One region of the Brevibacillus sp. genome, then DNA from elsewhere that is predicted to be linked to it. Evidence: riboswitches for the same ligand, from Rfam matches in the RefSeq annotation. Region 1 holds a riboswitch; each other region holds the start of a gene.
The links. Region 1 has a riboswitch for cobalamin ahead of metE (5-methyltetrahydropteroyltriglutamate--homocysteine S-methyltransferase). Riboswitches for the same ligand answer to the same signal wherever they lie in the genome.
Positions count from the first base shown of each region.

Region 2: another riboswitch for cobalamin. It lies ahead of DEP07_RS01100 (ABC transporter substrate-binding protein); the one in region 1 lies ahead of metE (5-methyltetrahydropteroyltriglutamate--homocysteine S-methyltransferase).
Region 3: another riboswitch for cobalamin. It lies ahead of DEP07_RS14745 (hypothetical protein); the one in region 1 lies ahead of metE (5-methyltetrahydropteroyltriglutamate--homocysteine S-methyltransferase).
Region 4: another riboswitch for cobalamin. It lies ahead of DEP07_RS00400 (ABC transporter substrate-binding protein); the one in region 1 lies ahead of metE (5-methyltetrahydropteroyltriglutamate--homocysteine S-methyltransferase).

Region 1 covers NZ_DOTK01000060.1:26,344-32,176, reverse strand. The annotation lists gene DEP07_RS18440 (hypothetical protein) at 1-601, opposite strand, end outside; gene DEP07_RS18435 (acyl-CoA thioesterase) at 734-1,210, opposite strand; gene metE (5-methyltetrahydropteroyltriglutamate--homocysteine S-methyltransferase) at 1,242-3,527, opposite strand; cobalamin riboswitch at 3,668-3,868, opposite strand; gene brnQ (branched-chain amino acid transport system II carrier protein) at 4,027-5,379, opposite strand; gene nrdF (class 1b ribonucleoside-diphosphate reductase subunit beta) at 5,808-5,833, opposite strand, start outside.
Region 2 covers NZ_DOTK01000005.1:71,411-77,243, forward strand. The annotation lists gene DEP07_RS01080 (YitT family protein) at 18-674, opposite strand; gene cobU (bifunctional adenosylcobinamide kinase/adenosylcobinamide-phosphate guanylyltransferase) at 951-1,517, opposite strand; gene DEP07_RS01090 (ABC transporter ATP-binding protein) at 1,530-2,306, opposite strand; gene DEP07_RS01095 (FecCD family ABC transporter permease) at 2,312-3,349, opposite strand; gene DEP07_RS01100 (ABC transporter substrate-binding protein) at 3,351-4,334, opposite strand; cobalamin riboswitch at 4,483-4,624, opposite strand; gene DEP07_RS01105 (MBL fold metallo-hydrolase) at 4,760-5,707, opposite strand; gene DEP07_RS01110 (YbaK/EbsC family protein) at 5,806-5,833, opposite strand, start outside.
Region 3 covers NZ_DOTK01000047.1:72,675-78,507, forward strand. The annotation lists gene DEP07_RS14735 (bifunctional 2-methylcitrate dehydratase/aconitate hydratase) at 1-577, opposite strand, end outside; gene mmgD (citrate synthase) at 617-1,726, opposite strand; gene DEP07_RS14745 (hypothetical protein) at 1,716-1,961, opposite strand; cobalamin riboswitch at 2,115-2,313, opposite strand; gene DEP07_RS14750 (YhgE/Pip domain-containing protein) at 2,438-5,113, opposite strand; gene DEP07_RS14755 (FecCD family ABC transporter permease) at 5,356-5,833, opposite strand, start outside.
Region 4 covers NZ_DOTK01000003.1:10,095-15,927, reverse strand. The annotation lists gene DEP07_RS00415 (methyltransferase domain-containing protein) at 1-349, opposite strand, end outside; gene DEP07_RS00410 (heme ABC transporter ATP-binding protein) at 346-1,152, opposite strand; gene DEP07_RS00405 (FecCD family ABC transporter permease) at 1,149-2,186, opposite strand; gene DEP07_RS00400 (ABC transporter substrate-binding protein) at 2,234-3,271, opposite strand; cobalamin riboswitch at 3,571-3,780, opposite strand; gene DEP07_RS00395 (M24 family metallopeptidase) at 3,798-4,889, opposite strand; gene DEP07_RS00390 (ABC transporter permease) at 5,075-5,833, opposite strand, start outside.

The DNA.
Region 1 (5,833 bases):
ATTCCATCCGCACGGCTTCGTGCCGCTCCTGCATGACGATGCAGACGAGCGCGTCCTGTTTGACCAAAAAGATTTTGTTGTTGGGCTGCACATGTCGCCAGCTCTCGAAATCTTTGTACAGCGCCTTCACGATATCTTTTGGCGTAATAATCCCGATTTCCTCCAGCTCAAACAAGGTGGCATCGTCAATTTTCGTATGTACCTTGATCCGGCGCTTCATTACGAACTGCAAGTAAACAAGCGCGGAAAGGCCGATAAACAGCGTAGGCCCGACAGAAAGCTTTGTGATCAGGCTGAACAAAATCAAGCCAGCCATGCCAATTTGGGTGTACGTGATCACTTTGATTTTTTGTTCTCCTGTCTTGCGAAAAAACGAGAACCCTTTTCCGGGCTGATAGTCGGCAAGCTGGTTTTGCAGCATTCTTTTAAATTTTCCAATCGCCCAAATGCCAGGTACAACAAACACCAACCCCAACAGGAGCAGAAGAAAATTGCCCGTCATGATGCCGAACAGTGACATCAATCCGAAAAAGGCGCTGGTGATCCAAAGTGTCCTGATTTTCTTGTGAATCTCTGCAACTGCTTCGTTCTGGTTTTGCAAGTTTGTGCCCAACCTCCACTCCATTATTTACTACTTTTTTCCTATGCCTATTATAGTAGAGACAAGAAGGTGAGTAAATAAATCGGTGCCAGCAAAAAACCCCCACCAAAGTGAGGGTTTTGCTGCAAAATTCTATTGTTCCGCTTTGCGCTGTTTTCTCAATGCGTAGCGGTGCTTTGCCTTTTCATGCTGGATGCGCTCTTCTTCCGTCTCGGGAATGACAGCCGGCACTAACGTTGGCTTTCCTTGGTCGTCGAGCGCGATCATCGTCAAGTACGCCCTCGCTGTCATTTTCTTTTCGCCCGTCAGCAAATTTTCCGACTCGACCTTGACGAACACTTCCATCGACGTGTTGTGTGTCCAGGTGACGTATGCTTCCAGATTGATCGCTTCGCCCGTTTTGATCGGCGCGAGAAAATCAAAGGAATCGCTGGAAGCAGTGACGACAGGCTTCCGGCAATGACGCATCGCCGCTATGCAGGCGATTTTGTCGACGTACGCCATGACTTTTCCGCCAAAAATCGTATTGTGATGGTTCGTATCCGGCGGGAACACGAGATCAGTCAAATAGGTTCGGGATTGTCCGGTCGGGCATGCTTCTGTTGCCATCTGTGCTGCTCCTCTCGTTGCCATCATGCGATTATGCTTTTTGTGTCAAACGGTCACGCACAGCATGCGTCGCCGCCACCATGTTTTTCAAAGCTTCCACTGTCTCTGCTCTTCCGCGCGTCTTCAGACCGCAATCCGGGTTGATCCAGAATTGGGCTGGTGGCAATACTTGCACGCCGCGCGACACCATCTCTTCGATCTCCGCGACAGCCGGAACGCGTGGGCTGTGGATGTCGTATACGCCCAGGCCGATTCCTTTATCGTACGTGCAAGTCTCGAAGACGGAGACAAGCTCGCCGTGGCTGCGGGACGTCTCGATCGAGATGACGTCGGCATCCAGCTCGCTGATGACGTCGATGAAGTCGTGAAATTCGCAATAGCACATATGCGTGTGAATTTGCGTGCTCGCGGCAACTGTCGAGGTAGCCACGCGGAACGATTTGACGGCCCAGTCCAGATACGCCGCCCTGTCTGCCTGCTTGAGCGGCAAGCCTTCCCGCAGCGCAGGCTCATCCACCTGAATCATGCGGATTCCCGCCGCTTCCAGCGCCTCCACTTCTGCTTGCAGCGCCAGGGCGATCTGTTCGCACACCTCTTGGCGGGACACGTCATCGCGGACAAATGACCAGTTCAAAATGGTCGCCGGGCCTGTCAGCATGCCTTTTACTGGTTTTTCCGTCAACGACTTGGCGTATACGCTCTCTTTGACGGTCATGGGAGCGACGAACTGCACATCGCCGTAGATGACAGGTGGCTTGACGCAACGGGAACCGTACGACTGAACCCAGCCATTTTTCGTGAAGACGAAGCCGTCGAGCTTTTCCCCGAAATATTCGACCATGTCTGTCCGTTCAAACTCGCCGTGGACAAGCACGTCCAGCCCGATCTCTTCCTGAATCGCAATCCACTGCTTGATTTGCTCCGCGATGAAGGCATCGTACTGCTCGACTGTCCAGTTCCCTTTTTTGTACTGCTGTCTGGCCTGACGAACCTCTGCCGTCTGCGGGAAACTGCCGATCGTCGTTGTAGGCAAAAGCGGCAGCTTCCAGGCGGCTTGCTGGATATCGCGGCGCTCGTGGAACGGCACGTCGCGTTTGGCTTCTGTCGTCTCCAGCGCTTTTCGAGCCTGCTGTACTTTCTCCCGGTTTCTCGCCGGAGACTCGGCCAGGCGGAGCAAGTCCTTTTCGTTCTGGGCAATTTCCTTCGAGATAACATACTTTCCAAATCGGAATCCTTGGACTAAAAGCTGCACTTCTCCCAATTTTTCGTCCGCAAAGGCTAATGCCGCTTGAACTTCCCCAGGCAAATCGGTTTCTGCTTCAACAGTGACGGGAACATGCAAAAGGCTGCTCGATGGCTGTAGCCAAATCCGGTCCGGGTCGACCACATTGCTGATCGTCTTGACCAGCTCCCACTTTTCCTCCAGGGCCGAGCGCCAAATGTTGCGGCCATCGATGATTCCTGCGCCGAGCACTTTTTCCTGCGGGAAACCATGTGCCGTCAGGTTGGCCAAATTCGCTTTTCCTCCGTGGACAAAGTCCAGGCCCAAGCCTTCCACTGGCAGCGCGATCAGCTCCTCGTACCAATCCACCACTTCGAAATACGTCTGAACCATCAGCTTGAGGTGTGGCAGCGCCTGACTGAACTGTTCGTACACCCGGCGAATGAGCGCTCTGTCCTGCTCGGAAATATCTTGGACGAAAGCCGGCTCATCGATTTGCACCCATTCCACGCCATGCAGTTCGAGTTCACGAAGCACGTCCACGTAAAGCGGCACGATCTGATCGACAACGCGTTCGAACTCGTCTTTCGCATATCCTTTCGCCAGCTTGACAAACGTGTACGGCCCGACAATCACCGGCTTCCCGACGATGCCCAGCTGATCCCTGGCCTCCAGGTACGCTTTCAGCGGCCTGTTCTCTGCCAGCACTGGCGGGCGTTGGCCAAACTCAGGAACGATGTAGTGATAGTTCGTATTGAACCACTTGGTCATTTCGCTTGCGACAGCTTCTTTGTTGCCGCGCGCCATGGCGAAGTACGTATCGAGCGGTACCGGGCCGCCATCATAGGCAAAACGCTTCGGAACGAGTCCGAACATGACAGCCATGTCCAGCATGTGATCGTAGTAAGTAAAGTCGTTGACGGGAATCCACTCGATGCCTTTGTCTTTTTGCTTGATCAGATGCTGCTGGCGGATTTGCTCCATTTGCGCAAGAAACGCTGACTCTTCCAATTTGCCTGCCCAAAAGGACTCCAATGCTTTTTTCCACTCCCGGTCTTTGCCGATTCGCGGATATCCCAGGTTGCTGCTTTTCATGAGCTTTCTCTCCCATCCATTGAAGGTATTTGTAAAGCCAATCAAAAAAGGCACTTCCAACGGTCAAAAAGAACGTTAGAAATGCCAAATAAGCACTGCGATCACAGCATCCTAACACCTCCCTATCTCCCGTAGGTTAAGCAGTGTTGTCGAAACAGGCAGGTCTCCTGACTTGAGGATCACGATCTGCACAACGCCTTCCCAGTCCGTCTCGACCAGTGGCTTATCGCTGTGCAAACTCCCCTCATACAGTGGCGGGACCGTGTCGGATTCTCACCGACTTCCCTTTTCATCCTTGCGCCGATTTTCGCGGCCAAGGAACCTGTTCCCACTCATATGAAATTGTCGGTATGAGTGCATGTGCTCTCGCATCTAGCAAAAGAGCACCTTTCTCCTTACAGTAACACGTAAACCAGTTTTTGTCATGCTAAACTATTTCCACTCACCAAAATTATTTCAAAGTTCAGCCTGATTGCCTCTACTCTGCCAGCTTCCCGGTTTATTGCTTGGTCAGTCGCAGCTCCTGTGCCCGCAGAGAAGGTTTGCGAATCATGTAAATAGTGTAGCCGATCACAGCGCCTGCAACAGCGGGCAGCATCCAGCCAAGCCCGATCGTATACATCGGCAAATAGCGAGTAAAGAAGTCGTTGATGACGGGAAGCTGGGCACCTGCCGCGTTCAGTCCGTCAAACAGGCTGATCAGAAAAGTAGCGAGCAAGCTTCCCTGATACACCTCTGGTCGTCCGCCAAATCCTTTGTGCATAAACGTTAAAAAGACGAGGGAAATCGCAATCGGGTACATGGTCATCAAGATCGGAACCGACACTTTGATCAGCGCCGTCAAGCCGATATTGGCGACGAGTGTACTGAACACAGCCAGAATGACGGCAAACTTTTTATACGAGATCGCCGGAAACAGCGAATGGAAAAACGAAGAGCAAGCTGTAATGAGACCGACGCTGGTGGTCAGGCATGCGATCGTAATCATGAGGCCGAGCAAAACGGCGCCGTAAGAGCCGAAGTAGTAATTGGACACCTTGGCCAAAATTTGCGCCCCGTTTTCCAGATGACCAAGCTTCTCCACACTGGAAGCGCCCATATAGGCAAGCACCGTGTAGAAGAACGCCAGAAGTGCGCCCGCGATCATCGTTGCTTTTGCGCACGTGAGCAAAATTTGCTTTTTCGCCGTGATGCCTCTTTGCTTGATCGCATTCACGATGATGATTCCAAACACAAATGCCCCCAAAGCGTCCAAGGTTAAATAGCCGTCCTGAAAGCCTTTGTAAAACGCTTTGGACTGATAATCCGTCACAGGTGCTTGCAGCGCGCCAATCGGGAACAAAATCGCCGTCAACACAATCACGCCGATAAAAGTCAGCTTGATCGGTGTCAAGACTTTTCCGACTACATTGATAATTTTCCCAGGATTGAGAGATAACAGGCAAGCGAGTGTAAAGAACAAGACGGTGAAGACGATCAGTGGAACCGGACCAGCTTGCTCGGACAAAAATGGCTTGATTCCGATCTCAAACGAGACGTTCCCGGATCGCGGAATAGCGAAAAACGGCCCGATTGCCAAGTAGAGCAAAATCGTAAACACAAGACCAAATACCGGATGCACACGACTCGCCAACGAACGCAAATCATCCATTCCCGAATAAACCAGAGCGATAATCGCCAGCAGCGGCAGCCCGACTCCCGTCACCAGGAAGCCCGCATTGGCCGTCCATACGTTCGTTCCAGCCATTTGCCCCAGCATTGGTGGAAAAATCAGATTCCCCGCTCCGAAGAACAGAGCGAACAGCATAAAGCCGATGATGAGGATGAACGAAGAAGAACCTTTTTGATGCATGACACAAACCCTCCTGTAATTCCAAAGCAAAGGTGCTTTTCAGCAACCCTCTGATTAGTGAAAAAATTCACACAATCACTCCGCCCGCTCATGCCCCAACAACCGGGATCAGATCGAGCGGGAATAATTGTCAGATAAATCAGTCGACCAAATCGGTAATCGATGACCAGATCGCTTCTCGCTTGCCACTTCCGCGCTGATCACGATTCTATCTGGACAACCAGAAGTAAAACAGCTCGTTACGTCATTTATTTATAACATAAATATAAATGAAAAGATATTGAAAATAGGCGATTCATTTCCTTCCCATCTATTAAAATATTATTTATCGAGCAAACCTCACGTGTATTCTACTGACGCATTTTTGGATCGGAATCGAAAAAAGACTGCCAATGAGCGGCAGTCTTTTTAAACATACGTTTAACTTTTTACTCAAAGCGGAAATCATCATCTG
Region 2 (5,833 bases), on a different contig from region 1:
AACTGGATTACTCATTTTCATTGGTGCGTCACAGAGACGTTGCCATGAGCGTGCGCCTCTTCCTCTACGGCGATTCCTGTTCCGGATTTGACCGTCCAGGTAATCACTTGGCTGGAAATGACTACAGCTAAAATGGTGTACAGCATCTCTTTCATCGGCACATACCAGAACGACAGGCACAAAACCATCACGTCCAGCAACAAGAAAATCGTACCGATGGACAATCCCGTATACTTGCTGAGCAACAGGGACAAAATGTCGTCGCCGCCCGTCGCTGCTCCGTAGCGCAAAACCAGTCCCGTGCCGAGTCCGGTCAATACGCCTGACAGTACAGAAGCCAGGGGCATCATTCTGCTCATGTCCATGACAATCGGGGAATACTGCTCAAACAGCTCGTAAAACCCGGTAAAAGCCAAAGAGGCAAAAATCGTATCCCAGATGAATTGTCGCCCTCTCACTAACCAGGCAACCAAAAACAGCGGGATATCCAACAGCAGCACCATTAACGCTGGCGACAGGTCAAAGACGTATTTGGCCAACAGGCCCAAACCAACAAAGCCACCTTCAGACAAATGGTTCTGAAAGTTAATGTGATAATACGCAAATGCCAGCAAACAAGCTCCAAACAAAATCATACCGTAACGTTGAACAAATTGCAGCGCTCTCCTCATCATCGATTCCTCGCATTTTTGTCGGTTTTGGCACAGACGACCAACCGACTACGGAGGAACATCGCAAGTATAAGTCGCTACTCATACAAAGGGCCTCGCTTTCGTAGTAGATTGGTCGTCCAAGTGACGATCGACTACTACGAAGCTAGATGTAGGAGAGGTCAAAACGTTTCCAGATCGTCCTATGGGGACGCATGGTATCCTGATCCCTTCCATTGCTTTTCTTATATTATAGCATAAAAAAGGGAAAAAGACGACTCGAACCGTCTTTTCCCCTGCTTAAAAGCGAAACGCCTTGCTTTTGATCTCCAGCGGAATGCCTGCCGTGAGCAGGAAAACCTGATCGGCTGCCGCCGCCATGCGCTGGTTCATCAGGCCCGCCAAATCGCGGAACATGCGTCCCAGCGGATATTCCGGAACCAGTCCGTCTCCGACTTCATTCGTAACGAACAAAATCGTTCCGGGAAAATGTTGCAGCGCTGCAATCAGCTCATCTACCTGTGCAAGCGTGCGTTCCACTGCCTGCTCCTGTTCGTGGCGGATCAGCCAGTTGGACAGCCAGACGATCAGGCAATCAACCAGCACGACTGCCTGATTTTGCTTGAACTCGTCTCGCTGCTGCAACGAGCGAATCACGTCAGCGAGTGCATAAGGCTCCTCGACTGTCTCCCACAGAAAGCCGCTTTGCTGTCTTCGCGCGCGATGCCTTGCGATCCGCTCGCGCATCTCCTCGTCAAAAGCTTGCGCGGTGGCGATATAGACGCCTGCTTTTCCCAGATGAGCCGCATATGTTTCCGCAAACGTGCTCTTGCCGCTGCGCGCACCGCCTGTCACAAGTACGATCATTCCAACGTCTCCTTACGCCCGGGATTGCAGCATGATTTGCGGCAAATGATGGACAGGGTGCTCCATGACGATCGGTCTTGTCCCGTACACCGCTTCAATCTTGTCCGTTTGCAGCATGTCTTGCGGCGTTCCTACCCCAATCTGCACTCCTTTGTGCAGCATCAGGATGCGGTCGCAGTAGAGCGACGCCAGATTCAAGTCGTGCAGAACTGCCACGACGGTCACTTGCGTCGTCTTTTGCCACTTGCGGACAATATCCATCAGTTGAATCTGGTAACCGATATCGAGGTACGTAGTCGGTTCGTCCAGCAGCAGCAGTTGCGGTTTTTGCACGAGCGCCTTGCCCAAAGCCACGCGCTGCTTCTCCCCGCCGCTCAGCTGATCCAGCGTGCGCTCCGCCAGCGGCACAAGCCCCAGCAGCTGCATGATTTCCTCGATCAGCGGCGTGACGTCATCCTTTTCCTCACCGAGCCAGTTTTGATAAGGGAAGCGTCCCATCTCCAGCACTTCGCGGACACGGAAACCGACAGGAGGCAGCCCTTCCTGTTCCAGTACGGCGAGAACACGAGCCAGCTCTTTGCGCGTATAGCGGGCAAGCGGCTTGTCAGCGAGCGTAATCTCTCCCGCATCAGGGGCAATGACGCTGGAGATCATTTTCAGCAGCGTCGATTTGCCGCTGCCATTCGGACCGATGATGCCGAAAAACTCGCCCCGCTTCACGTCAAAATCGATTTCTGTTAAAACCGATACATCCTGGTAAGCTTTTTGCAAACCTCGTACGTGGATCATCGTAGCTACCTCCTTCCGGTTCGTTTGTTTTGCTTCAACAAATAGGCGAAAAACGGCGCTCCCAAAAACGCGGTCACGACGCCGAGCGGGATTTCCGTAGGAACGAGCAGCATCCGCGCCAGCGTATCCGCCCACAGGACGTAGATGCCGCCGCCAATCGCCGACATCGGCAGCAGGATGCGATGATCCGGCCCGACCAGCATCCGCACCAGATGCGGTACGACGAGGCCAACGAAGCCGATGATCCCTGAGATCGAAACCGCTGCCGCCGTCAACAAAGTCGATACGAGCAAAATAATGAGCTTCGTCTTGTCGACATTGACGCCCAGATGCGCCGCCTGACGCTCACCCAGGGCAAACAGGTTCAAGGAGCGGGCATAGCCAACCAGCACGATTACGCCGATCAGCACATACGGAATCAGCACATACGTAAAAGCCCAGCCGCGAAACGACAAGCTGCCCATCAGCCAAAAGACGATTTCGTTCACCGTCTGGTTCGACAAGGACACCATAAAAGAGACGAGCGAACCGAGAAACGCCTGAATGACGACCCCGGATAAAATGAGCGTCTCTGTTTGCAGCTTGCCCTGCGTCTTCGCCAGCGACAGTACAATCCACAGACTGCACAGCCCCGTCAAAAAGGCGACCACAGGCGTGCTCCATTCCCCGAGAAAAGCGAATTGCAAGCCAAACAGGATCAGAAAAGCGGCACCGACAGCAGCTCCGGATGCCACTCCCATCGTAAACGGGTCTGCGAGCGGATTGCGCAGCACCCCTTGAAATCCGGCGCCCGCAAGCGACAGGCAAGCCCCTACCAGGATCGCCAGGATGACGCGGGGAAAACGCACTTTCATCACGATTTGCTCGGACGAATCCGGCCATGTCACGGCAACCAAGTCCGACATGCCGGGGAGCTGATGCAACAAGATCAGCCATACTTGCGAAAGCGGAAGCGATGCCGCTCCCATCGAAATGCTGACTACCGCCGATGCCAGCAGGATCAGACTGCTGGCTCCTCCCCATAAAAGCAACTGCTTCTTCATTTTATTTCACCAGATCAGGGTAAATCGCTTTGGCTACCTCGATCAAACCTTGGGTAATCCGCGGTCCCGGGCGCGAAAGCAAATTTTGCTCCATCCCGAAAATCTGCTTGTCGCGGATCGCCTTCATCTTGTCCCAGCCGTTGCGGTTCGCAATGATGTCCTCCAGCTTTTTCCCTGTCTTGTCGTCCGTAATGCCTTTTGCATACAAAATGACGTCAGGATCGCTTTTTAAAATCTTTTCTTCGCTGATCGGGTTCCACCCTTGGGTATCAGCGGCAATGTTTGTCGCGCCTGCCAGTGAGATCAGCTCATCCAGAAATTCCCCTTTGCCCACCGTCCAGCCCGGCGAAAACTCCAGGTACACTTTTTTCTTGTCTTCCGGCTTCACCGCTTTGACCGCTTCCTGCACGCGCGCGATGTCCTGCTTCATGCTTGCGACTACTTTTTCCGCCTGCTCCTGTCTGTTTGTAATGACACCCATCGCCAAAATGTTGTCAAATATCTCATCCATTTTTTGCGGGTGAGTCACGTAAACAGGCATGCCTAACGTTTTCAGCTTCGCAGCGACAGGCTCATCCATCGAGATTCCGCCGATGACCAGATCAGGCGACTGGGCGAGAATCGCCTCTTCGCTCGGCTTGACGACACCGCCCACTTTCGGCTTCGTGGCAGCTTCTGCCGGATAATCGTCGTAGTCGGACACCCCGACGATCCGGTCGTTCAGGCCGAGTGCGAACAAAATCTCCGTTTCACCTGGAGAGGTGGAGACAATCCGCTGCGGCTCTTTTTGCAAGGTCACTTCTTTTCCCGTCGAATCTTTGACCGTCAGCGGGTAGACAGTGGCTTTGGCCGTTGTTTCCTGTGGTGTTGTCTGTGGCGCCTCTGTCTTTGGAGCAGGGGCTGTTTGCGTGTTGCCATTGCCTGTGCAGCCGACCAAGCTTGCAGCAATGACCAGGGGCATGAGCAGTTTCCACGAACGTTTCATATGTATAACTTCCTTTCTGGGCAACTGGTTGATTCTTAGCATAGAAAAACCCCTTCGCTTCCAGCGGGAAACAAAAGGGTCGACTTGCCAGGACGATCTGGTCACGCCAAAAAGTCCTGAACGGGCCGAACCTTTCCGCGAAGGCGCAGGCACATCATGCAAACAGGCAGGTCTCCTGGCTTGCGGCTTGCGACAGCCGCTTTACAGTGGCGGGACCGCGCCGGATTTGCACCGGCTTCCCTTTTCACCTCGTCCATGACAGACGAGGCACCTGCTTGCTGTATTCAGTTGTTTGTACCTGCAAGCTAAGACTCACCCACCATCATAGCATTCCTTGGCCAAAAAAAGAATGCGTCATTTTGCAGCAAAACGCAGGTCCAGGCTGCCCGTCAACCTGCAGCAGCCTTTTGCCTAACCGACGAAAATTACTGCTTGCGCTTGTGCAAGTAATCGATAATTCCCATCGCGCACACCTGCAAATCCAGTCGCAGGACGTTCATCACTTCATGCTGCTCGGCAATGCCGCGCGCTTGCAGATGCTGGCTGACAAGAGCGAACAGCCTGTCCCCCAATTGCTCCGTGCCAAGCCCGGCGGAAACGGCCGCCTCGCCTTCTGCCACGAATACGGGAAGCCACTCTGCCACTTGCCGATAGACGTCCTCCACTTCTTCCGTCATGCCAAAATGCCCGAAGTAGATACGCTGGAGTTCGCGCTTGCGAAAACGCTCGATAGACGCAAGCATCGCCTGCGGATCGAACTGGTTTGGAGACGTGGACGGCAAAACGAAATGCAATCCGTCTTTTTGGAGTTGCGGATAAAAAACGCCCGCTGTATCACCTGTGAACATGCCGCGGCTAACCGGATCGTAAATGCTGAAATGATGGTTCGCATGGCCGGGCGAATCCAAAAATTCAAGGACACAGTTCGGCCCGATCGGCAAGGTGTCTCCGTCTTTTCGCACCAAGATTCGCTCCTCGGGAATCGCCACAATCGGATCGAACAGGCGGTTGAAATCGTCCTGGTAAACGGCTTTCGCTCCCGCAATCAAGCGGCTCGGGTCCACCAGATGGCGCGCTCCTTTTGGATGCACCACGATTTTGGCCTGCGGGCATTCGCGCAAAAACAAGCCTGCCCCGCCCGCGTGATCCAGATGAATGTGCGTCACGATGATGTATTTGACTTGCTCCGGCGAAAAGCCGAGCTTGTGCAATCCTGCCACAATGTACGGCACGGACGGGCTTGGCCCTGTCTCGACAAGCGTCAATTGTTCCTCTGCTATTACATACGTTCCCGTCCGCTCCGCCCATCCCATGTCAAAGCCGTCAATCAGATGGATGCGGTGTCCCAAGGAAATCGGTTCAGTAGGTTGCATCGATTTTTCTCCCCCTGCCAACTTGATATCGTGTGAATATTTCCACTTTACCATTGATCGTGCCCGGATTCGAGAGGGCTTTGCCGTTTCTTGGCTGGTTACGGGCGGGAAGCGATGCGCGCTACT
Region 3 (5,833 bases), on a different contig from region 1:
AGGCGTTAATGATCTCTTCCCGGCCCCCGCCCAGCAGCTTCGTCACGACCGCAGTCGTGGCGATTTTGACGAACAGGACGTGATCAAGCCCCACGCGGTTCAAGCTGTTTTCCAGCGCGAGCACTCCCTGAATCTCGTGCGCCTTCACCATCATTTCCAAAACATCGCGCACGACGAGCGGTTCTTTTCCTTCTGCCAGGCGCACACGGCTCACATAGTCGGCTACAGCCAAAATGCCTCCCAGGTTGTCGGACGGATGTCCCCACTCGGCTGCCAGCCACGTATCGTTGTAGTCGAGCCAGCGAATCATGCATCCGATGTTGAACGCTCCGCGCACAGGATCAAGCACATACGCTGTGCCGGGAACACGGCTGCCGTTCGGAACGACTGTGCCCGGGACGATAGGCCCCAAAAGCTTCGTGCACTCGGGATAGGACAAGGCCAAAATGCCGCATCCGAGCGTGTCCAACAGTACGTAGCGCGCGGTCTGGAACGCCTCCTCGCTCGTAATCTCCTTCGTCAGCACATAGTCTGCGATCTCCTCCAGCAACTGGTCTGTTTTGGTGCGATCATTCATTTTCAACAAGCGACTCATTCCTTTCTGCTTGGATTGGATTTAGGCGTGGCGTTGGCCGATGTAGTTGACCCGTGGACGGAAAAGGCGGTTGTGGCTATGCTGCTCGATGACGTGTGCGCACAGCCCCACTGTTCTTGCGCTGAAAAAGATCGGTGTGTACAGCGGAATCGGAATCCCCAGCATCCAGTAAACCGGAGCGGCATAGTAGTCGAGATTCGGGTAAATGCCCTTCTCGCGCTCCATGATTTTTTCGCCTGCCTCGCACATCTGGTACAGCAAGTCGTCGCCTTTTGCATCACACAATTGCTTCAGGGCGTCCTTCATCATCAGTGCGCGCGGGTCGATCTTTTTCATGTACACGCGGTGCCCGAAGCCCATGATCCGCGCCTTGTTGGCCAGCTTGGACTCCAGCAAAGCTTCAAACTCCTTGACCGAGCCTGCCTCAAGCAGCATGTGCATCACCGCTTCGTTCGCGCCGCCGTGCAAGTTCCCTTTCAAGGAAGCGACCGCCCCGGTCAACGCCCCGTACAAATCCGACATCGTCGAGGCAATGACGCGTGCCGTAAACGTCGAATTAGGCATCTCATGCTCGCTGTACAAAACAAGCGAACGGTCGAAGATGGCTTCTTCAAAGTCGGACGGGATTTTGCCCGTGATCATGTACAGGAAATTCGCACTGTACGACAGCTCCGGCAGCGGCGCGATCAGCGCTTCCTTTTGAATCACGCGGTAGCTGTTGGCGACGATGTTCGGCACTTTGCCCAGCAGCTTGTAAGCCCGCTCCTTGTTGGCTTGCGCCGTGCAGTTGTCCAGTTGGCTGTCGTATCCGGCAAGCGCAGAAAGCCCGGTGCGCAAGCCGTCCATCGGATGCGTTTTTTCCGGCAGCAGCTTGAGCATGTCGAATACTTGGTTCGGTATGTCGTACTCGGCTTTCAGCTTTTCTTCCACTTCGCGCTTTTGCTGTTCGTTCGGCAACGATTCTTCCAGCAAAAGATGGACGATATCCAAGTAACGATGCGCTTTGGACAGCTCGATCAAATCGTACCCTTTGATGACGATTTCCCCTTGCTTCGTATCCAAAAAGGAAATGCTCGTTTCCGCAGCGACTACACCTTCCAGACCTGGAAAAAACTTTTCTTCAGCTCCCATTCTCTTCATCCTCCGCCCCGATTAAGTTGACCTTTAGACGTTGATAAGCCTTGTCGAGATTGTGCAAAAGCTTTTCTTGATCTGCCTGATTTTCTGCTCGCCTGATGACCTCTGCTTTTAATTTCGCGTAATGCGCTTTGATCGCGCTCGGGTTCTCTATCGTCAAGTTGTTCATAATGCACGCCTGAAAATCGTTGGTGAAATACTCCACCGTTCCAAACAAAAAATCACTCATCCGTCACGTACCCTCCTGAAAATCCGCACAAAAAAACAACTTCCGCAGAAGTTGTTAAGAGGCGAATGAATACCGAAATAAGCATGCTGATTGTGAAAATCAAAAACACGCCTATCCATCTCGCACTTAACACCCCCTATCCTCGTAGGTATTGATGTTGCGCTCAAACAGGCAGGTCTCCTGGCTTATGATCATCGCTTTTCGAACCTTCCCATTTTCGGCTGGCGAAAACAGTGGTATCTTCGAATCGCTCCCAATTACAGTTGCGGGACAGCGTCGGATTCGAACCGAACTTCCCTTTTAAGCAGATAAAAGTGTTGAATTTATCTGCACCTGTTTGTACACGTATGAAGTTTGCTCTCAATATATCAGTTATTTTGAAAATTAACAATTCTTTTCTTTGCTAAATATTGGATATTTCAGCCATAGAAAAAGCCAGCCCATCTACTGACAGGCTGGCATCATGGCCGAGCGGATTACCCGATGATCTTCGTTTTCTTCGCATTTTCCATCGATTTTTGAATCAGCCCGCTCAGCGGTCGTTTCAAGGCCAGCGCAATAAACAGACTGATGCCGATGAAGCCGCACAGCATGAGAATATCCCGAATCGCCGTCTCCCAGAGGACGCCCCCGACCCCTTCACGCAACAAACTGATCGCGTAGGTGAACGGCATAAACGGATTGAGTGCCTGGAAAAAAGGCGCCGTCATGCTGATCGGGAACGTGCCCCCGGAGCTGGAAAACTGGAAGACCATGAAAATGATCGCGATACCCTTGCCGACATTGCCGAATACCGACAACAGCGTATACGTGATCGTCACGAACACCATACTGACGAGCATCGCGAAAAGGACAAACGGAACTTTGTCCGCCACATACGCTTCCAAAATGTAAAAGTCACCGAGCGTAATACACAGTGCCTGGAACAGCCCGATTGTCACGAATGTGCCCAGACGGCCAAGGTACAGCTGGTACGGCTTGTAGCGTCCGTCCGGGTTCTCCGGGTCTGGTTTGAGCAAAGAAATCAGCAAGGTCGCTCCTACCCATAGCGACAATACTCCGTAAAAAGGCGACATTGCCGAACCGTAGTTGGGAATCGGATATTTGCGGTTTTCCTTGATCTGCACCGGACTTGCCAAAAACTCGCTCTCTCGCTTGATATCCCCGCGCAGCAGCTTGGCGAGATCGGCAAAGTGATTGTTCGCCTCGACCTCTCTCAGCTTGTCCGCCGCTTGCGCAATCGCACTCTCCAGCTTGGGCAGATCATCGCGCACCAGCTCGGCTACCCTGTGGACGCCGTTCTCCACCTCCGGCAGCTTGTTACGGACAAAGTCAGCCAGCTTGGTCAGCTCCGCCTCGGCTTGCGGCAAATCGTTTTGGATGAAGCCAGCCGCCTGGTCGAGCTTTTGCTTGATTTCTGGCAAATGCTGCTTGAGGAACGGCGCTGCCGTGTGGATCGCTTTGGCAAACGCTTCGGACTTGCTTTGCAACGTTTGCGCCAGTTCATGGACCCGCGCCTGAATCTGCGGCAGCTCCTGCTCGATTCGTTTCAGTTCGGCCAGCCCCAGCTCCAGTCCGGCTTTTGTCTCTTTCAAAATCGCCTCGATATCCGGCAGCCTGTCTTTTGCTTTTTGCAGCAGTTCGGCGGAATCGCCCACGACTGTTTTCAGCTTTTCGATGCCCTCCGCGATTTTCGGAACGATTTCGCTATCGTAGCGCGCCAGGATGTCTCCCAGCTCCGCACTCGTGTTTTTCGCCAACTGATTCAGACTCTCGATCAAGTCTCTTGCGGGCTTTTTCCCGTCTGCCAACGCTTTCGCTATCGTATCGAGAATCTCGATTTGCCGATGCATTTTCTCTTCCAGCTTATGGAGCCGCTCGGAAAAAGGCGTCAGCGGCTGCCCCGGAATGTAGCGGTTCAGCTTGTCGACCAGCGCAGAGGTGTGTTCGACGATACGCGCAGCTTTGCCTAGCTTGTCAGACACAGCCTGCACTTCGGCAGCTGTAGGCAACCGTTCGGGATTGATTTGCAGCAGCCTGTCTGTCAGTTGCACAAGCGCATCGGACGCCTGCTGAGCCAAAATGAGATTTTGCTTGATGAGCGGAGCGATTGTTTCAAAAGCGCCGTCATGCGCCGTGAAAAATTGATTGAGCCGATCGGCAAAATCGACTCCCTTGTCAGCCAATTCTCCGATGCGCGGCAAGGCGTTTTGCGCCGCCGAAACTATCTCAATTGCCTGACTGGCCTTTTGCGTGGCCGTAGTCACCGCATTGGTCACTTTGCCGAAGTTTTGGTCCAGCTCGACGATGCGCCCGACCGCCTGATCGATCATCGGCAGCTTTTCTTCCATCGCGATGACGGCGGAAGCAGCGTCGTTGATGCGCGGCCAGTTTTGCTGAATCTTCAAAAGAGCATCGGCCGCCTGGTTAATCTCGGGGATGCGCTTCTCCACTTCCGGGATGATTTGCGCTTTTTCATGAATGTCCGGCAGCTTTTTTTCGATCTCCAACACTTTCTGACCTGCCGCATGAATCTCCGGGAGCTTGCTTTCCAGTTCGAAAATGCCGCTCTCGATCTTGCGAATGGTCGGCAACTGCTCCTCCAGCTTCACGCCAATCTCCGTCAGCTTGGTCAAAAGCGCTTCGCTGACCGCTTCCGTGAAGCTCTCGTTGATCTGCTTGGCAATCGCCGATACACCCGAAGAGGTGATTTTCGGAGCTACGGCATTCACTTTTTCGTTGACGGTATAAATGACTTCGGGCCTGTCCAGCCGACCATTGACGATTCCGGTAATCTTTTCGGAAAAGTCGGCGGGAATCAGGATGCTGGCGTAATAATCGCCGCGATCCACGCCGCGTTCGGCTTCTTCCTTCGTCACGAACGTCCAGCCCAGCTTTTCATTGTGCTGCAAGCTTTTTAGCAGCTCTTCCCCGATATTGATCTCTTTGTCCATCACTGTCGCGCCCTTGTCTTCGCTCGTCACCGCAACCTTTACCCCTTGGGTATTGGCGTACGGGTCCCAGACTGACTTGATGTTCACCCAGTCGTACAGGCAAGGAAGCAGGATGATCGCGATGATCAGGAAAATCCCCGTCGGTACTTTGAAAATATTGATCCAGTCCGTCTTGTAAATCTGCCATATAGAGCGCATGTGTGTACCACCTGATTAATTAGGAATGAAGGGCGTCAAACACTTACATGACAGTCTACCATAAAAGGAAATTAGCGGGAAGGAAGCTGCCAATAGTAGCATTGGCCCCTGTCCGTCATTTTATGATTTTGCGGGCTGTGCCTTTTGGCGATCAGGCAGCGGCGCATAGAGCGAAAAAACCGCCTGTTTTGCTAGTTTCGCAAGACAGACGGCTCCTCTTGGGTTATTTTTGCCTGCATGTGCTATGTTCGCTTCTTTTCCACCCGCACCAGGTACAAAAAGTAGGGCACACCGATCAGCGCTGTCAAAATTCCCGCGGGAATCTCGACTGGCGGATTCACTCCCCGCCCGATCGCGTCTGCGATGAGCAAAATCAGCGCCCCGATGATCGCCGCTCCCGGCAACAACATCCGGTGCTGGTTGCCAAACAGCTTGCGCGCTATTTGCGGAGCGAGCAGCCCGATAAAACCGATGGAGCCAATCGCAGCGACGCAAGCGCCTGCCAATGCGACTGCGAGCAGCAACAATCCGTAGCGGGACTGGCTGACCCTAAGGCCAAGCCCCGTAGAGCTGTGCTCGTCCAGGCTGATAATATCCAGTTGCCGATGCAAGGCGAAAGCGGCAGGAATCAGGACACAAAGCCAGGGCAGCAAGCCGTATATTTCATCCCAGCCTTTTCCCCACAAGCTTCCCGCCAGCCATACGAGCGAATCGTTGGCT
Region 4 (5,833 bases), on a different contig from region 1:
CCACGCCGCAGACGGACAGCCCACACCGCGCCAGCTCAATCGCGATCCGCCCCGTGCCTACCCCAAGCTCCAGCACAGACACGGGAGCGAGCTGCGCTTCCTGCATGAGCCAGTTGCGATAAAAGGCGATCCCCGCCTTGCCCGCGAACTGATCGTAGTAAGTGGCTTCCAGCCCGATGTATTTGGCTTCAGGCAGAGGCAGATGCCGCCCTTCTCCCTGCATGCCGCACGTCGTACAGACGGAGCCTGCCAAATGTGAAAAAGGCACCCCCGGTGGGACGCCATTTTTCGTATCGCCTAACCATTCATCGTATCGAAATTTGCATACTTGGCAGCTGTAAACACTCATAACGCTTTGACCTCCTGTCGAGATTGCTCGTTGCGCAATGCTTCGGAAAAGAAATAGACGTGTTTTTTCCCTGTGCGCGGATGAGTGATTACTTCCGTTTCTACCCCGAACACATCCCGAATCAAGCCGGGTTCCAAAACCTCATCAGGGGTGCCGGAAGCGACCAGCTCACCGTCGCGGATGACGTACAGCCGATCACAGTACATCGCGGCGATGTTGAGATCGTGCAGCGATGAAAACACGGTAATTCCGAGTGTTTTGACCAAATCCATGACTTGCAGCTGATACCGGACATCCAGATGGTTGGTCGGCTCGTCGAGAACGAGAAACTCCGCTTGCTGCACCAGCGCCCTGGCAATCAGCACACGCTGCTTTTCCCCGCCTGACAAGGAAAAAAAGCTGCGCTCGGCATAAGCCTGCATCCCCACTCGTTCCAGCGACTCCTCACAAATGCGGCTGTCGGCTGTCGTGTCCGTTTGAAACAGCCGCTTATGCGGTGAGCGGCCCATCATGACTATCTCCATGACCGTAAAGTCAAATTCGACCGAGCTTTCCTGACGAACCACCGCCATGCGCTGTGCATTTTGCCGGGCAGACAGCTGGTACACGTTGTCATCGTCGAGCGAAATCAATCCGCTGTACGGCTTCAGCACGCGATAAATGCTTTTGAGCAAAGTCGACTTCCCGCTGCCATTCGGCCCGATCAGCCCGACGAACTCACCGGAGCGGACCGTCAGACTGACGTTGTGCAAAATCGTTTTGTTTTCCAGCCCGACTGTAATGTTCTCCACATTCAGATTCATCGTCCGCTACCTCCGAAAGAATAAGAACTGCGCAGCATCAGCCAAATAAAGAACGGGCCTCCGCACAACGCCGTGATGATCCCGATAGGAAGCTCCTCCGGGGCAAAAGCAAGCCGGGCAATCACGTCCGCCCAGATCAGAAAAATCGCTCCCAGCAAGGCGCTGACAGGCAAGACGCGTCGGTGATCGGAACCGACGATAACCCGCACGATATGCGGCATCATCAAACCGACAAATCCGATCGCTCCGCTGATCGAGACGATGACTCCCGTGAGCAGGGCCGTAATGACCAACAGCAGCTTGCGAAATTGCACCGTGTTGACCCCAAGCGTCCCGGCAGACTCCTCGCCCATCAGCATCGCATTCAACGAACGATACTGCGCCAGCAGCACGATCAGACAAATGACCACGATCAATGTCGGGATGGTCAAATACTCCCACTTGCCGCCCGCGAGACTGCCGCTCATCCAGAACAACACCGAGCGGATGCCGTGTTCGTTTGGCGCAGAAAAAATGATCAGACTCGTAATCGCCGACAAAATCGCAGAAATGGCAATCCCCGCCATGAGCAAGCGCACGGTCGAGTTTTGCCCGCCGATTCGCGACAAAGTAAAAATAAGCAGGATCGAGACAAGCGCCCCTGTGAAAGCGCCAAACGACAGGGCGAATTGTCCGTACATGCTGAATGCTCCGAACAAAATCACCAAAGTCGCTCCAGCCGATGCTCCCGAGGAAACGCCTAATATGTACGGATCTGCCAGGGAGTTGCGAACGAGAGACTGAATCGCAACCCCCACAACAGATAGACCAGCCCCGACAACTGCCCCCAACAGGACGCGGGGAAACCGAATATCCCAGATAATTGTCTGCTCTCCTTTTGACCAATCCACTTCGATCCACTGATTGGTCAGCGGAAGATTCGATAAGGCAATTTTCCATACTGTCGCTGGTTTGATTTCCACCGAGCCGAGTGTTACCGCAAACGTAATCGAGACGAGCAACCCGATCAGCAGGGCAACGATGATGAAGGGCATCTTGATCTTATGCAGGGCCGTTCCCTCCTTAATTAAGCAGCCGTTCTTTATTTGAATTTATCCGGGTACAGTCCTTCGCCGAGGATTTTCAGCGCGATCGGTGCGCGTACCCCTTCGGAAGCTGCGGACAATGGCAATACAATCAAACGTTTGTTTTGAATCGCTGGCAAGTCAGCCAGTTCCTTTTTGGCGAGCAAAAACTCTTTCTTCTGATCAATCGTTTTGTCGCCGTAATCCACGACAACGATAACGTCAGGCTTGCGGTTCACGACTTCTTCCCAGCTCACGGTTGCCCAGCCTTTTTGAATGTCGTCAAACACGTTTTTGCCGCCTGCCGCCTTGATCAGGGCAGTCATGTAGTTGTTTGCAGCTGTGAACGGCTGATCTTCTCCGCTATCGTACACAAACACGCTGAGCGGCTTGTCCACGGTACCGATTTTGCTTGTCGTTTGTTCCATTTCCGCTTTCATTTTGCCAATCAGTTCGTTCGCCTTGTCTTCCACGCGGAAAATGCGGCCGATGTTTGCAATGTCAGCGAATACGTCGTCAATAGTCGGGCCCGGCTTGTTGGAAGACTCTTGCAGGTACGATTTGACCCCTGCTTTCTCCAACTCCTCCATCGAGCCTACACCTTTATCGCCAAAGGCGCTTTTCCAGCCTGCATACACAAAGTCAGGGTTGGCAGCCATCAGCACTTCTTTCGTCGGGTACTTGTCGGACAGCACAGGCACTCTGTCGTAGTCAGCTTTCAACTCAGGCAAAATTTGATCGTCCAAATACGCAGTCCCGGCCATTTTGTCAGCCAGACCGAGAGCGAGCATAATTTCCGTCACGTGCTGGTTCATGGTGACAGCGCGTTTTGGTGCTTCCGGATAAGTCATTTCGATGCCGTTGTTGACGATTGTCACTGGCTTGTTTTCGCCAGCGGCAGGCTGGGCAGCTTGCTCCGAGCCTGGCTTGGTAGCAGCTTGTTCAGGAGCTGCCGGTGTTGCGGAACCACACGCAGACATGAGCAGCATGATTGCAGTCACAGACGCGAACCAAAATCCTTGCAAGGCCTTCTTTTTCTTAGGTGTTTTATTCATTTGTTTTGTTACCCTCTCTTCTTTTCATGTTCTCTGTACGATGAAAACAATTGCTATGCAAATCGTAATTGTTACGAATTACATCTACACTATACGGAAAGCCGCTCCGTTTGGCAATACAGGAAATGGCATCTCCCCCTCTCCACGTGTTGCTGCCACGATGATACCCATAGAAAAAAGCACCTCCCAGTTTTCCAATCGGGAGGTGCTCGACATACGCAGACATATCTATAGAGCCAGCGTTTGTGGAGCGCCTTTTCTAAAGATTGCTTCTACATCTGTCCCATCCTCGTGGGTCGATTGCAAATGATCTCATGGCAGGTCTCCTGGCTCACGAATCAACATGCCTAGTTCCCTTCCCATTTTTCGTCTCGCGAAAAACAGTGGTTGCTGCGTACTAGGCACTCCTCGTTTACAGTGGCGGGACCGCGCCGGATTTTCACCGGACTTCCCTATTAAGCTGGCGGAACCAAACGATTCCAGCCAGCACCATCAGATTCATATGAAATTGTGTGTTTCGTGATCGTTAGCCAATCACAGTCAATTGTTTCGGGAACTTGCTCAATACTTCCACGCCTGATTCGGTTACGAGCACATCGTCTTCAATGCGCACGCCGCCTACTCCCGGTACGTAAACGCCTGGCTCGATGGTGAACACCATGCCCGGGCGAAGCGTTTCCTGATTTTGACCATGTACGGACGGATATTCGTGCACATCCATGCCCAAACCGTGTCCCAGTCGGTGCATGAAGTATTCGCCATAGCCTCGCGCGGCAATCAAGTCGCGAGCGGTCTTGTCGAGATGGGCAAAAGTCACGCCTGGACGAACCTCTGCAATCGCCGCCTCATTCGCCGCAAGCACTGTCTCGTAAATTTCGCGCAGTTGTTCGCTGACTTCCCCGACGGCAAACGTGCGGGTAATATCCGAAACGTAACCATCAGCTGCTACCCCGATGTCAAACAGCAGCAAATCGCCTTCCTGCACCTGGCGCGAACCTGGCGTTCCATGCGGCAATGCCGATTTTTCGCCTGCCAGTACCATCGTGGAAAAGGATGGGCCATCTGCTCCCAGACGCTTCATCTGAAATTCCAGCTCCGCGACAATCTCCATTTCGGTCTGACCGACTTTGAATTTTTTCAACGTCTCGCCAAGCGTATCTTCGATCAGTTGAACCGCATTTTTCAAACGGGCAACTTCATCTGCCGATTTGATCAGGCGCATTTCACGAAGCGGTTCTTCCACATCGGTGTAGCTCTGCGCACCGACGGCTTGTCCCATGGCTTCGAAGCGTTCTACCGTCATGTGGCTTTTCTCGATGCCCAGCTTGGACAAGCCCGCTGGCAACGCCTGCTTGAGAATCTCGTACGGATTGTCCGTATCCGTATGTGTAAGAATCGTCTGAACAAACGATGCTGCTGCCGCCGCTTCCCGATCAAGGGCAGGCACAATCAGCGAAGGCTCGCCTTGGGCCGGAATGATCAGCCCCATAAAACGCTCGTGCGGATCAGTAAAAAACCCGGTCAAATAGTAAACATGCTTGGGAGAAGTGATCAATACCGCGTCTAACTCATGGTTTGCCAAAAAATCGTGCAGCTTCGAAATACGCTCCTGGAACAACTGCGTCACCTTCTCTTTCGACAATATTCTACCCCTGAGAATACCATTTTCCTGCCTAAAAAAGAAGAGAGAAGCGGAAAATTCTCTCATGAATCCTCCAGCATATGCCCAAAGAAAATAAGCCAGCAGACGCGAAAAAAGGGGCAGCCTGGACGCTTGTGTCCCTACTGCCCTTCGCACTACAACTAATTTTTCATCCGTGGATCAAGCGCATCCCGCAAGCCGTCGCCAATCAGGTTGAAGCCAAGTACGGTCAACATGATCGACAGTCCGGGAAAAATAACCGTCCACGGCGCTTTTTGAATGTATTGACGGGAATCGGAAAGCATTTTCCCCCACTCAGGCTCCGGTGGCTGCGCACCGAGTCCAAGGAAGCCGAGTGCCGCCGCTTCAATGATCGCAGTAGCAATCCCCATCGTCCCTGTCACGATGATCGGAGCCAGGCTGTTCGGCAAAATGTGCTGCATAATGATCCGGGAATCTTTCATCCCGATCGCGCGCGCCGCCATGACGAACTCTTCTTCCTTCAAGCTGAGAACCCGCGAGCGAACCAGACGTCCAAAAGTCGGAATGTTGATAATGGCAATCGCCAACAGCGCGTTTTGCAAAGACGGCCCCAAAATCGCGACAATCGCAATCGCCAACAGGATGCTTGGGAACGCCAGCATAATATCAAAAATGCGGGAGATCAGCGTGTCAATCCATTTGCCGTAAAATCCGGCGAGCAAGCCGAGAATCGTTCCGGCGACGACCGAGCCGATGACGGAAAAGGTGCCTACCCACAAGGAAATGCGCGCCCCGTACACGACGCGGCTGAACACGTCCCGCCCGTTGTAATCCGTTCCAAACCAGTGCTCCCCCGATGGCGGCTTGTTTTTCATGACCAGCTCGCCTTCATCGTAAGGATACGGCGCGATCATCGGAGCAAACACAGCGACCGCCAC